Linked DNA regions of Accumulibacter sp.. The protein of the gene in region 1 interacts with the protein of each later gene in a pairwise test. Links are inferred from orthologs where the notes say so. Each region holds a gene or a part of one and is shown in the gene's direction. Other genes may lie near its edges.

What was found.
Region 2: the proteins of ndk (region 1) and V5B60_RS02380 interact in binary tests that used the Escherichia coli proteins (3 or more experiments, as listed by UniProt). The link is inferred for Accumulibacter sp. from one-to-one orthologs.

The regions. Positions count from the first base shown.
Region 1 is NZ_JAZKUG010000001.1:3,720,406-3,725,848, forward strand. Bases 1,367-4,047 are described here. They hold ndk (nucleoside-diphosphate kinase), read left to right. Parts: upstream 1,367-2,333; coding sequence 2,334-2,762; downstream 2,763-4,047. Other genes in these bases: V5B60_RS16275 (TRAP transporter large permease), read left to right, coding at 1,367-2,099; rlmN (23S rRNA (adenine(2503)-C(2))-methyltransferase RlmN), read left to right, coding at 2,791-3,912; pilW (type IV pilus biogenesis/stability protein PilW), read left to right, coding at 3,903-4,047. In the rest of the region: V5B60_RS16265 (TRAP transporter substrate-binding protein), read left to right, coding at 1-37; V5B60_RS16270 (TRAP transporter small permease), read left to right, coding at 121-819; more of V5B60_RS16275, read left to right, coding at 816-1,366; more of pilW, read left to right, coding at 4,048-4,703; V5B60_RS16295 (helix-turn-helix domain-containing protein), read left to right, coding at 4,700-5,443. UniProt on the Escherichia coli protein: Major role in the synthesis of nucleoside triphosphates other than ATP. The ATP gamma phosphate is transferred to the NDP beta phosphate via a ping-pong mechanism, using a phosphorylated active-site intermediate.
Region 2 is NZ_JAZKUG010000001.1:517,380-522,898, forward strand. The notes cover bases 1,087-3,843. They hold V5B60_RS02380 (5-formyltetrahydrofolate cyclo-ligase), read left to right. Parts: upstream 1,087-2,016; coding sequence 2,017-2,670; downstream 2,671-3,843. Other genes in these bases: V5B60_RS02375 (lytic transglycosylase domain-containing protein), read right to left, coding at 1,087-1,972; V5B60_RS02385 (HDOD domain-containing protein), read right to left, coding at 2,700-3,542; V5B60_RS02390 (UvrD-helicase domain-containing protein), read left to right, coding at 3,824-3,843. Also shown: more of V5B60_RS02375, read right to left, coding at 17-1,086; more of V5B60_RS02390, read left to right, coding at 3,844-5,519. UniProt on the Escherichia coli protein: Involved in the removal of 5-formyltetrahydrofolate.

The DNA.
Region 1 (5,443 bases):
GTACAAGGAGACAGGCTTCGATCCGAGCAAGTTCTGATCGCGGCCAGGAGGACGGAAACGGCCCGTTGGGATGCCTGACCCAGCGGGCCTTTTTGCAGGCAGTCGGAGGAGGCATTCTCTATGAAGCTACTGGACCACCTCGAGGAGTGGCTGATCACCTTCCTCATGGGGGCGGCAACGACGATCATCTTCCTGTCGGTGATGCACCGCTATCTCTCGGGCATGTCGATTCCCGGGCTGCAGGACTGGCTCTTGTCGCTCAATTTCGGCTGGGCACAGGAACTGTGCATCATCATGTTCGTCTGGATGGCGAAGTTCGGCGCCGCGTACGGCGTACGGACCGGCATCCACGTCGGCGTCGACGTGCTGATCAACCGCATGAGCGAGCAGACGCGCGGCAAGTTCGTCATTTTCGGCCTGCTCGCCGGAGCGCTGTTCACCGGCATCGTCGGCACCCTGGGGGCGCACTTCGTCTGGGAGAACGGTTTCCACTACGCCTTCTATTCCTGGTTTGGCTGGGACGTCGGCGACGTACCGGAAGGCCCGACGACGCCGGACCTCGAATGGCCGACCTGGATCGTCTACAGCGCCATTCCGCTCGGTTCGTCACTGATGTGCTTCCGCTTCCTGCAGGTCACCTGGGGCTTCATCCGCACCGGCGAACTGCCACACCACGATCATGGCCACGTCGATGGCATCGAGGAGAATCCGGACGTTGCCGAGACCTACCGTCTCGAGGACAACCTGCACCCACATGATCGCAACTACTCGCAACACCATCCGGAAGATCGGTCTGGTCAGGGAGGAGAGAAGAAATGAACGCGACGATCATCTTCGTCATCCTGCTGGTCCTCATGCTGACCGGCATGCCGATCTCGATTTCGCTCGGCCTGACGGTACTCAGCTTCCTCTTCATGTTCACCCAGGTGCCGCTCGAATCGGTGGCGCTGAAGCTGTTCACCGGCATCGAGAAGTTCGAGATCATGGCGATTCCGTTCTTCATCCTGGCCGGCAACTTTCTCACCCATGGCGGGGTTGCGCGGCGGATGATCAAGTTCGCGACCGACGTCGTCGGCCACTGGTACGGTGGCCTCGGCCTCGCCGGGGTGATGGCCTGTGCGTTGTTCGCAGCGGTTTCGGGCTCGTCGCCGGCAACCGTCGTCGCCATCGGCTCGATCCTGATGCCGGCGATGGTCAAGGCCGGCTTCCCGAACCGCTTCGGCGCCGGGGTCATCACCACCTCGGGCGCACTCGGCATCCTGATTCCCCCGTCGATCGTCATGGTCATGTACTCGGTGGCGACCAACACCTCGGTCGGCGCGCTGTTCATGGCCGGCGTCATCCCGGGCATCCTGCTGGCGATGACGCTGGGTGGTGTCACCTGGTACCGGGCGAAGAAGTTCGACTATCCGCGCATGCCGAAAGCCTCCTTCACGCAGCGCGTCAAGTCGTTCCGCGAGTCGGCCTGGGGCCTGTTCCTGATCGTCGTCGTCATGGGCGGCATCTACAGCGGCATGTTCACGCCGACCGAGGCAGCAGCGATGAGTGCGGTCTATGCCTTCTTCGTCGCCGTCTTCGTCTATAAGGACCTGACGATGAAGGACGTGCCGAGGGTGCTGCTCAACTCGGCGAACATGTCGGCGATGCTGCTCTACATCATCACCAACGCCGTCCTCTTCTCGTTCATCATGACCAACGAGAACATCCCGCAGGCGCTGGCGGACTGGATGCTCGGCCACGGGCTGGGAATGATCGCCTTCCTGCTGGCGGTGAACATCATCCTCCTGCTCGCCGGCAACTTCATGGAACCGTCGTCGATCGTCCTCATCTTCGCGCCGATCCTCTTCCCGGTGGCGATCAAGCTGGGCATCGATCCGGTGCACTTCGGCATACTGATGGTGGTCAACATGGAGGTCGGCATGTGCCATCCGCCGGTCGGACTCAACCTCTACGTCGCCTCCGGCATCACCAAGATGGGCATCACCGAACTGACCGTCGCCGTCTGGCCGTGGCTGCTGTCGATGCTGGTCTTCCTGGTCGTCGTCACCTATGTGCCGATCATGTCGCTCTGGCTGCCGAGGACACTCGGCATGATGTAGCCGTTGGCGGACACCGCGGCCTGTTCTGTCGGGGCGCGCGCGGGGCAACCCGTGTGCGCCCTTTTTGCGTTGCTGGCGAATGGCGATCGTGGCGGTCGGCGATCGATTCGCGGTCCAATTTGCGTCGCTGCCGGCACGCGTGCCCGAGTCTTGGTATAATCTTCAGGTTAGTCGTCTAGCAATATGATTTCGCGTCGTTTTTCTTCTTCATCCACCGCATCCGGAGAGTGCTCCATGGCCAGCGAACGTACCCTTTCCATCATCAAGCCCGACGCCGTCGCGAAGAACGTCATCGGCAAGATCTATTCCCGTTTCGAAACCAATGGGTTGAAGGTGATTGCCGCCAAAATGGCCTGGCTGTCACCGCAGGAAGCCGGCGCCTTCTACGCCGTGCATCGCGAGCGTCCTTTCTTCAAGGATCTGGTCGATTTCATGATCTCGGGTCCGGTCATGATCCAGGTGCTCGAGGGCGAGAACGCGATCGCCAAGAACCGCGAGCTGATGGGCGCCACCGATCCGAAAAAGGCCGAGCCGGGGACGATTCGCGCCGACTTCGCCGAGTCGATCGACGCCAACGCCGTGCACGGCTCCGACGGACCGGAGACGGCGAAGGTCGAGGTCGCCTTCTTCTTCCCGGAAATGAGCGTCTACGCCGGTCGCTAGTCTTCGCGGACCTGCCTCGTCGGTCACCATGACGGTCAACCTGCTCGATTTCGATGCCGCCGCGCTGACGGCCTTCTTCGCCGACCGGGGCGAGAAGCCGTTTCGCGCGCGGCAGGTGCTGCGCTGGCTGCATCGCTTCGGGCAGGCGGACTTTGCGGCGATGACCGACATTGCCCGCGGCCTGCGCGAGAAACTCGACGCGCAGGCGGTCGTGCAGCCGCCGCCGGTGATCGCCGATCGGGTGGCCGACGACGGCACGCGCAAGTTCCTTTTCGACGTCGGCAGCGGCAACGCCGTCGAGGCTGTCTTCATCCCCGAGGAGGAGCGCGGCACGCTGTGCATCTCGACACAGGCTGGCTGCGCGCTCGACTGCTCGTTCTGCGCCACGGGCAAGCAGGGTTTCAACCGCAACCTGACGGTGGCGGAGATCATCGGCCAGCTTTGGCAGGCGCAGCATGCGCTGGGTGGCTGGGCGGAGCGCCCGGCGAACGGCGAGCGGATGATCAGCAATGTCGTCCTGATGGGCATGGGCGAGCCGCTGGCCAATCTCGACAACACCGTGCGCGCGCTGCGCCTGATGCTCGACGACAATGCCTATGGCCTGTCGCGGCGGCGGGTCACCGTGTCGACTTCCGGCCTGGTGCCGGCCATGGACCGGCTGCGCGACGAGTGCCCGGTGGCGCTGGCGGTGTCGCTGCACGCTCCGGACGACGGTTTGCGTGACGAACTCGTGCCGATCAACCGCAAGTATCCGCTGCGCGCACTGCTCGCCGCCTGCCAGCGCTATCTCGAACGGGCGCCGCGCGATTTCATCACCTTCGAGTACGTCATGATCGACGGTGTCAATGACTCCGATGCGCAGGCGCGCGAACTGCTGGCGCTGACGCGCGAGGTGCCGTGCAAGTTCAACCTGATTCCCTTCAACCCCTTCCCGGACTCGCCGTACCGGCGCTCGCCGGCCATGCGGGTGCGTCGCTTCGCCGAGATCCTGCTCGCCGGCGGCGTCGTCACGACGACGCGCAGGACGCGTGGGGACGACATCGCCGCTGCCTGCGGCCAACTGGCGGGGCAGGTGCGCGACCGGACGCGGCGAGGGAGCCGCAGTTTCGTTCTCGAACGGGTGTCGCAGGAGGAGAGCGCATGCGGCTGATCCTCTGTTGCCTCTTCTTTTGCCTGGGCCTTGCCGCCTGCTCTTCCGGCTCGGTGTCGCCGGCAGCGAAGAAGCCCGCCGAGGACGAGGTCGATTCGCGCCAGCCGACCAAGCCACGCGACCCGCGCACGCGCGCCAAGCTGCACACCGAACTCGGCGCGATGTATCTGCAGAGCGGCAACCTGACGGTCGCGCTCGAGGAGATGAGCATCGCCATCCTGATCGATCCGGACTATGCGACGGCCTACGCCATGCGCGGACTGGCGGCGTACCGCATCCGCGAGCTGCAACTGGCCGACCAGGATTTCCGTCGCGCGCTCAGCCTCGACGGCAAGGATCCGGAGATCAACAACAATTACGGCTGGTTTCTCTGTCAGGTGGGACGTGAGAAGGAGGGTCTCGGCCATATCCAGACGGCAATGAGGAACCCGCTCTACAAGACGCCGGAAAAGGCCTACCTCAACGCCGGCAGCTGCTATGCCCGGATTGGCGACCTCGCGAGTGCCGAAGCTCATGTCGAGCAGAGCCTGCGCATCCTGCCGGGGAACCCGCCGGCGCTGCTCGAACTGGCCAGCATCAACTTCCGCAAGGGTGACGTCGAGCGGGCGCGCCACGAACTCGTCGAACTGCTGCGCCAAAACGACCCCAACGCCGAGGCGTTGTGGCTCGGCGTGCGAATCGAGCGGGCTCTCGGCAACCGTCCGGCGGAAGCCCGTTACGCCAGCCAGCTGCGACGAAAGTTCCCGCTGTCGCCCGAGGCGGAGGAGTTGCTGAAGGGAAGAGCGGAATGAACGGGCAGGGCGTTTTTCCGCTCCCGCCCGACGAGCGGCCGGCTGCCGCCGGGACGGCAGGCGAACCGCCAGCTTTGGCTGTCGGTGGTGTCGGGCAACAACTGCGCGCAGCGCGCGAGGGACGCGGGCTCAGTCTGGCCGAGGTGGCGCAGTCGCTCAAGCTCGGGCCGGGCCAGGTGGCCGCCCTCGAGAATGAGGAATGGCAGCTCCTGCCGGGCAACACGATGATTCGCGGCTTCGTCCGCAACTATGCGCGCCTGTTCGACCTCGACGTCGAGCAACTGATGCGCGGTCTCGATGCCGCCCGGCTGCAGCAGAAGCCGCAGCTCGCCGCTTCTGCCGGAACCAGCGCCAACCTGCCATCGCCGCCGGGCCGCCGGGCCGAGCGACGCGATTACCTGGCGGTTCTGGGCGGGCTGCTGTTGCTGGTGCTGGCGGTGTTGGTCTACTTCTTTGCGCCGCTGAGGGAGTGGCAGGCGCGGCTGAGCGAGATGATCGAGAGCCGCTCGATGGCGCCACATGCCGAACGCGCGCAGCCCGCGCCAGTGCTGCCGACAGCCCACGATTCGACGCCACATGCGGCTTCTGCCGAATCGGTGACCAGCGTCAGCCCGCCGAATGCCACGGTGCTGGCGGCGGCGTCCGCGGACGCGGCGTCCGCGGGCGCGGGCGATCTCAGGCTGTCGTTTGCCCAGTCGGCATGGGTCGAGGTGCGTGACGCCATGGGTCAGACGATCGTT
Region 2 (5,519 bases), 3.2 Mb from region 1 along the record:
TCGGGAAGCCGACATTCTAAGGCAAATCTTCGCCCCTGACCTCGCCCCCCGTGCGCGGAGCGATGACGCCAAGCCGGTTCTTCAGCGTCTGTGGCTTGCCGTCAAACAGTGCCGCATAATAGATCGAGTTGTTCATCACCTTCTTCACGTAATCCCTGGTTTCGCTGAAGGGGATGGTTTCGGCGTAGATCGCTCCCTCGAGCGGGCGCTCGGCACGCCAGCGCCGCGCCCGTCCCGGCCCGGCGTTGTACGCTGCCGAGGCGAGCACCGGGTGATTGTCGAGACTCTCGAGCACCAGCCGCATGTAGGTGGTGCCGAGCAGCAGGTTGGTTTCCGGATCGTTGACCCGCCCCTGATGGAAATCCTTCAGACCGATCTTGTTCGCCACCCACTTGGCAGTGGCCGGCATCAGCTGCATCAGGCCCGAAGCCCCGACGGGCGAACGTGCACTGCTGATGAAGCGGCTCTCCTGACGCATCAGGCCGTACACCCAGGCATCGTCGAGAGCCTGATTGCGTGCCGCCGGCCGCACCTGGTCGCCATATGGCGCCAGATAGCGCAGCGAATAGTCGTGCTCGTTGCGCGTCCGGTCGGCTGCCGCGATGGCCCGGTCGTAGTTGCCCGAGCGCAGGGCGATCTCGGACGCCGCCAGGAGTTCGCGGTCGCTCATGCCGCGCAACGCCCAGTTCCATTCGCGCACCCCCTCGCTACGCAGATTCAGGCGGAAGAAGGCCTGCGCCCGCTGCACGCCAGGGAGCGCAGCCACCTGCGCCAGTTCCTCGCGGCTGGCTGGCGGCGCTTTCGGCGGTGGTGCCGTCGGCCGACCGAGTTCGTCGCTGGCCAGGCTGCCGTAGAAGTCCGGCTGCCCGGCGATCCGGCCGAACAGGGCGTTCGCCTCGTCGGTCCGGCCACCGGCGCGGTAGGCGCGACCGAGCCAGTAGACCCACGCCGGCTGAGCCGCCAGCGCCGGCGGCATGCTCTCGATCGTCGAGCGCACGCTGCCCCAGTCCTGCACGCGCAATGCTGCCCGCACCTTCCATTCGGCAACCTCATCCGACAACGGTACGGCGCCCGCCTGGCGATACCACTGCAACGCCTCCGGCATGTGCCGCTGCGCCGCCTGCCGGGCAATCTGGCTCCACGCCCAGGATTTCTCGCCACTTTGCAGCGACGAACCGATCCGCTCGAGCTGATCGGCGGCCACCTGCGGCTCGTTGCGCGCAACGCGCTGCACGGCCAGGGCAGCCAGCTCGCGCTGCAGGCGGTTGCCGGAAAAATCAGCGGGCAGCTTGCTCAACCAGGGCAGCGGCGAATCCGCCACCGTTTGCGCCAGCTTCCTCTCCGGCGTCTGTGCCGGGGGCAGGTAGTTCATCGTATACAAGGCGGCAGCGATCTTGTTCGCCTCGAACTGGCGGCGAATGCGCGCCCAGACCGCATCGGCGAGGATGCGCTTGCCGATGATCAATGCCTCGAACACGGGGTAACACGAATCGGGCGGCTCGAGCGCGCTCAGCCAGAGCGGCAGGGCTTCATCGAGCGCTTTCGCGTCGCCGCGTGCCAAGCGGCCCTGCAGCGCGTAGCAGGCCAGCTCCTGATCAGGCTGCAACAGGCGCGGATACTCGCCATCAAACAGATCCCACTGCTGCTTGCGGGCGAGCTGCCGCAACCAGTCGGTCCGCAGTTTCTCGGCGATGTAGGTGTTCTCGTAGCGACCCAGGAAAGCCCTGACCAGCGCCGGATCGGCGTCCTTGAGGTCGGGCACGAGCAGCCAGTAGTCGACGTAGGGCTCGAGTTCGTACCCGTGCAGCGCTGGCGCCAACCGCTCGAGGCGGGCGCGGTCGCCAGCCCGCGCCGCTTCCCGGGCGGCCAGGAACTGGTCGTCGGCCGACTGTGCCGCGGCATGCTTGACCACGACGGCGGTCGGCGAGAACAGCAGGAACAGCAGCAGGAGGGTCGTCGACAGGAGGTTCATGCTAAGCTGGTACTTTCGGATGATGGCGTCGGCGAGGATAACACATGCCCAGCGGCTTCATGCCCGGCAGCGCTGCCGCGCCAGCGGCGGCGACCGCCGACGACCGGCGCGCCCTGCGCCGCACCCTGTTGGCGCGCCGCCGCGCGCTGCCGGCAGGCGAGTGGGCGGCATACTCGCAGCGGATCCGTGCCCTGCTGCGGGAAGCGCTGCCCCGACTCGCCACCATGCGCGTCGGCTTCTGCTGGCCGCGCGACAACGAAGCGGATCTGCGTCCGCTGATCGCAGACTGGCATCGCCAGGGCGAACCAGGTTTCATGGCACTCCTGCCGGTCGTCCTCGCCGCCGACAGCAGCCTCGCCTTTCGCGCCTGGTCACCGACCGTAGCAATGACCACCGACCGCTACGGTATCCCGGTGCCGGCGAGCGGCGAGCCGGTGCTGCCGGAGGCGCTGCTGATCCCGCTCGTCGGCTTCGATGCCGCCGGTTTCCGCCTCGGCTACGGCGGTGGCTACTTCGATCGCACGCTGGCCAGCCTGCGCCCGCGGCCACTGGCGATCGGTGTCGGATTCGAGCTGTCGCGACTCGACTGGCTGCATCGCCAGCTGCACGACCAGCCGCTCGACCTGATCGTCACCGAACGCGGCCTCCATCGCTGCACGGCCACGCCAGCCGGCAACCCCGCCGCCATGAAGCCGTGACCCGGAGTTGGCTGGCGCGCGGCCGAGCCTCACCGCACCAGCGTCGTCACCTCCTCCCGCAGGTCACAGTAGTCGTCCTCGGACAGACCGAGATGGACGAGCACACGATCTGCCATCAGCTGCCAGCCGGCATTGGCGCGCATGCGGACATACTCGTCGTCCAGGTGCTCGGCGAGCGCGTTGATCGCGATCAGCGTCAGGGCCATGGGGTTGGGGAGATCCCTGGTGTCGAAGATGGACGGGTCATGGTGATGGCGGATTCCCTCGCAGATCACCTCCGGGAGAAGCCAGCTGCGCGCCACCAGGTAACCCAGCGTCGCATGGTCGGTGGCATGCCGTTCCTCCTCGATCACCGTCATCGGACGATCAACCGTGTTGTCGGCCAAGGCGAGGGTCTGCCGATAGTCGGGGAACTTCTGCAGCAGCATCGGGATGCCGATATCACGGAACAGGCCGAAGCAGTAGGCTTCATCGCGCGGTCCCCTCGGCAGGGTTGACGCGACATAACCGGAGATGCAGGCCACCTTTTCGGCGGTGTCCCAGAAGCGCTCGAACGACGACTGCCTGCCACCCATGGTCATGCGCAGCACGAGTCCACTGACGATGCGCGCGGTCATCCTCAGGCCGAGCATGCTGACCGCCTGCGCCACCGAGCTGATCCTGCGCGACAGACCAAAGAACGGCGAATTCACCGTCTTCAGCATGGCGGCAGACAGAACCACATCGCTGCTGATCAGGCGAACGACGATCCGGGGATCCGGATCATCCTTGGCCATTTCACTGTCGAGCCGCACCAGTATCTGTGGTCGCGCGGGGATATTGATCCCCTGCAGCGTTTTCTGGATCAGTTCCGGTGCCAACTCCTTTGCCATCACTCCCTCCCGTCTCCCACGAACGCTGCCCAAAACTGGAATCCTGCGGCAGGACAGGCGCGCTCGCTGAAGCTTGCCGCATCTGCCTTGCCGGCCGATCACCCGGTCGCCGCGTCGTCATTGTAATGGTCCTCGCGGCCCGCTCGTTGGAATGGTTGCGAAAGCGGGCGGGGATGGACTCTCGGCGGGCCTGCCACGACCGGCCGCGCGCGCGTGCAAGGCCACGCGGGCGAGGGTGCGGCCGCTATAATCACGCCCACCCGTCGCGTCCGGAACGATCGATGTCCGACCTGCTTGCCCACCTCAATGCGCCACAACTGGCCGCCGTCACACTGCCGCCGCAGCATGCGCTGATCCTTGCCGGCGCCGGCAGCGGCAAGACGCGCGTGCTGACGACGCGCATCGCCTGGCTGATCTCGACCGGCCAGGTCGGCCCAGCCGGAATCCTCGCCGTCACCTTCACCAACAAGGCAGCGAAGGAGATGCTGACCCGCCTCGCGGCGATGCTGCCGATCAACACGCGCGGCATGTGGATCGGCACCTTCCACGGGCTGTGCAATCGCCTGCTGCGGGCACATCATCGCGAAGCCGGACTGCCGGCGCAATTCCAGATCCTCGATGCCGCCGACCAGCTGGCAGCGATCAAGCGCCTGCTCAAGGCGCTCGCGGTCGATGACCAGAAGTACCCGCCGCGCGAACTGATGCACTTCATCAACGCGCACAAGGAACAGGGAGTCCGCGCGGCGCAGGCGGAAGCCTACGACCGGTACACCAGCCGCCGCATCGAATGGTACGTCGAGTATGAAAGGCAGTGCCAGCGGGAAGGCGTCGTCGACTTCGCCGAACTCCTGCTGCGCTCGTACGAGCTGCTGCAGCGCAACGAGCCACTCCGGCAGCACTACCGGGCACGCTTCCGGCACATCCTGGTCGACGAATTCCAGGATACCAACCGCTTGCAGTACGCCTGGCTGAAACTGCTCGCCGGACACGGCAGCACCGATCCGCAGGCAGCCGCCGCCTGCCTCTTCGCAGTCGGCGACGACGACCAGTCGATCTATGCCTTCCGCGGCGCCGAGATCGGCAACATGCGGGACCTGCAGCGCGAATTTGGGCTGGCCAGCGTGATTCGCCTCGAACAGAACTATCGTTCGCAAGGCAACATCCTGGACGCCGCCAATGCGCTGATCAGGCAGAATCGCGGCCGCCTCGGCAAGAATCTGTGGACGGACGCCGGCGCCGGCGAACCGATACGGGTCTACGCGGCCTTTTCCGACACCGACGAAGCGCGCCGGATCGTCGACGAGATCGTCGAACTGGTGCGCGATGGCGTCTCCCGGCAGCAGATTGCCCTCCTCTACCGCGCGAACGCGCAGTCGCGCGTTCTCGAGCACCAGCTGTTCACCGCCGGCGTCCCCTATCGGGTGCACGGCGGGCTGCGCTTCTTCGACCGCCAGGAGATCCGGCATGCGCTCGCCTACCTGCGCCTGATCGTGAATCCCGATGACGACACGGCCTTCGCCCGCGTCGTCAATTTCCCGACCCGGGGAATCGGCACGCGCAGCACCGAGGCGCTGCAGGAAGCGGCCCACGCCACCCAGTCCAGCCTGTACCAGGCTGCCGCGAGTCTGTCCGGCAAGAGCGGCAGCACGATCGCCCGCTTCGTCCGGCTGATCGAGGAACTGCGCGGCGAAACCGCCACGCTGCCGCTGCCCGAGCTGATCGAACACGTCATCGATCACAGCGGCCTGCGCCAGCACTATCTCGGCGAGCGGGATGGCCAGGACCGGTTGGAAAACCTCGACGAACTGGTCAACGCGGCGACCGTCTTCGTCAGCGATACTGCCACGGCGACCGACGAGAACGAGCGCAGCGATGACGGCGGGCTCTCGTCCTTTCTCGCGCACGCGTCGCTCGAAGCCGGCGAACACCAGGCCGGCGACGACCAGGAAGCCGTGCAACTGATGACCGTGCACTCGG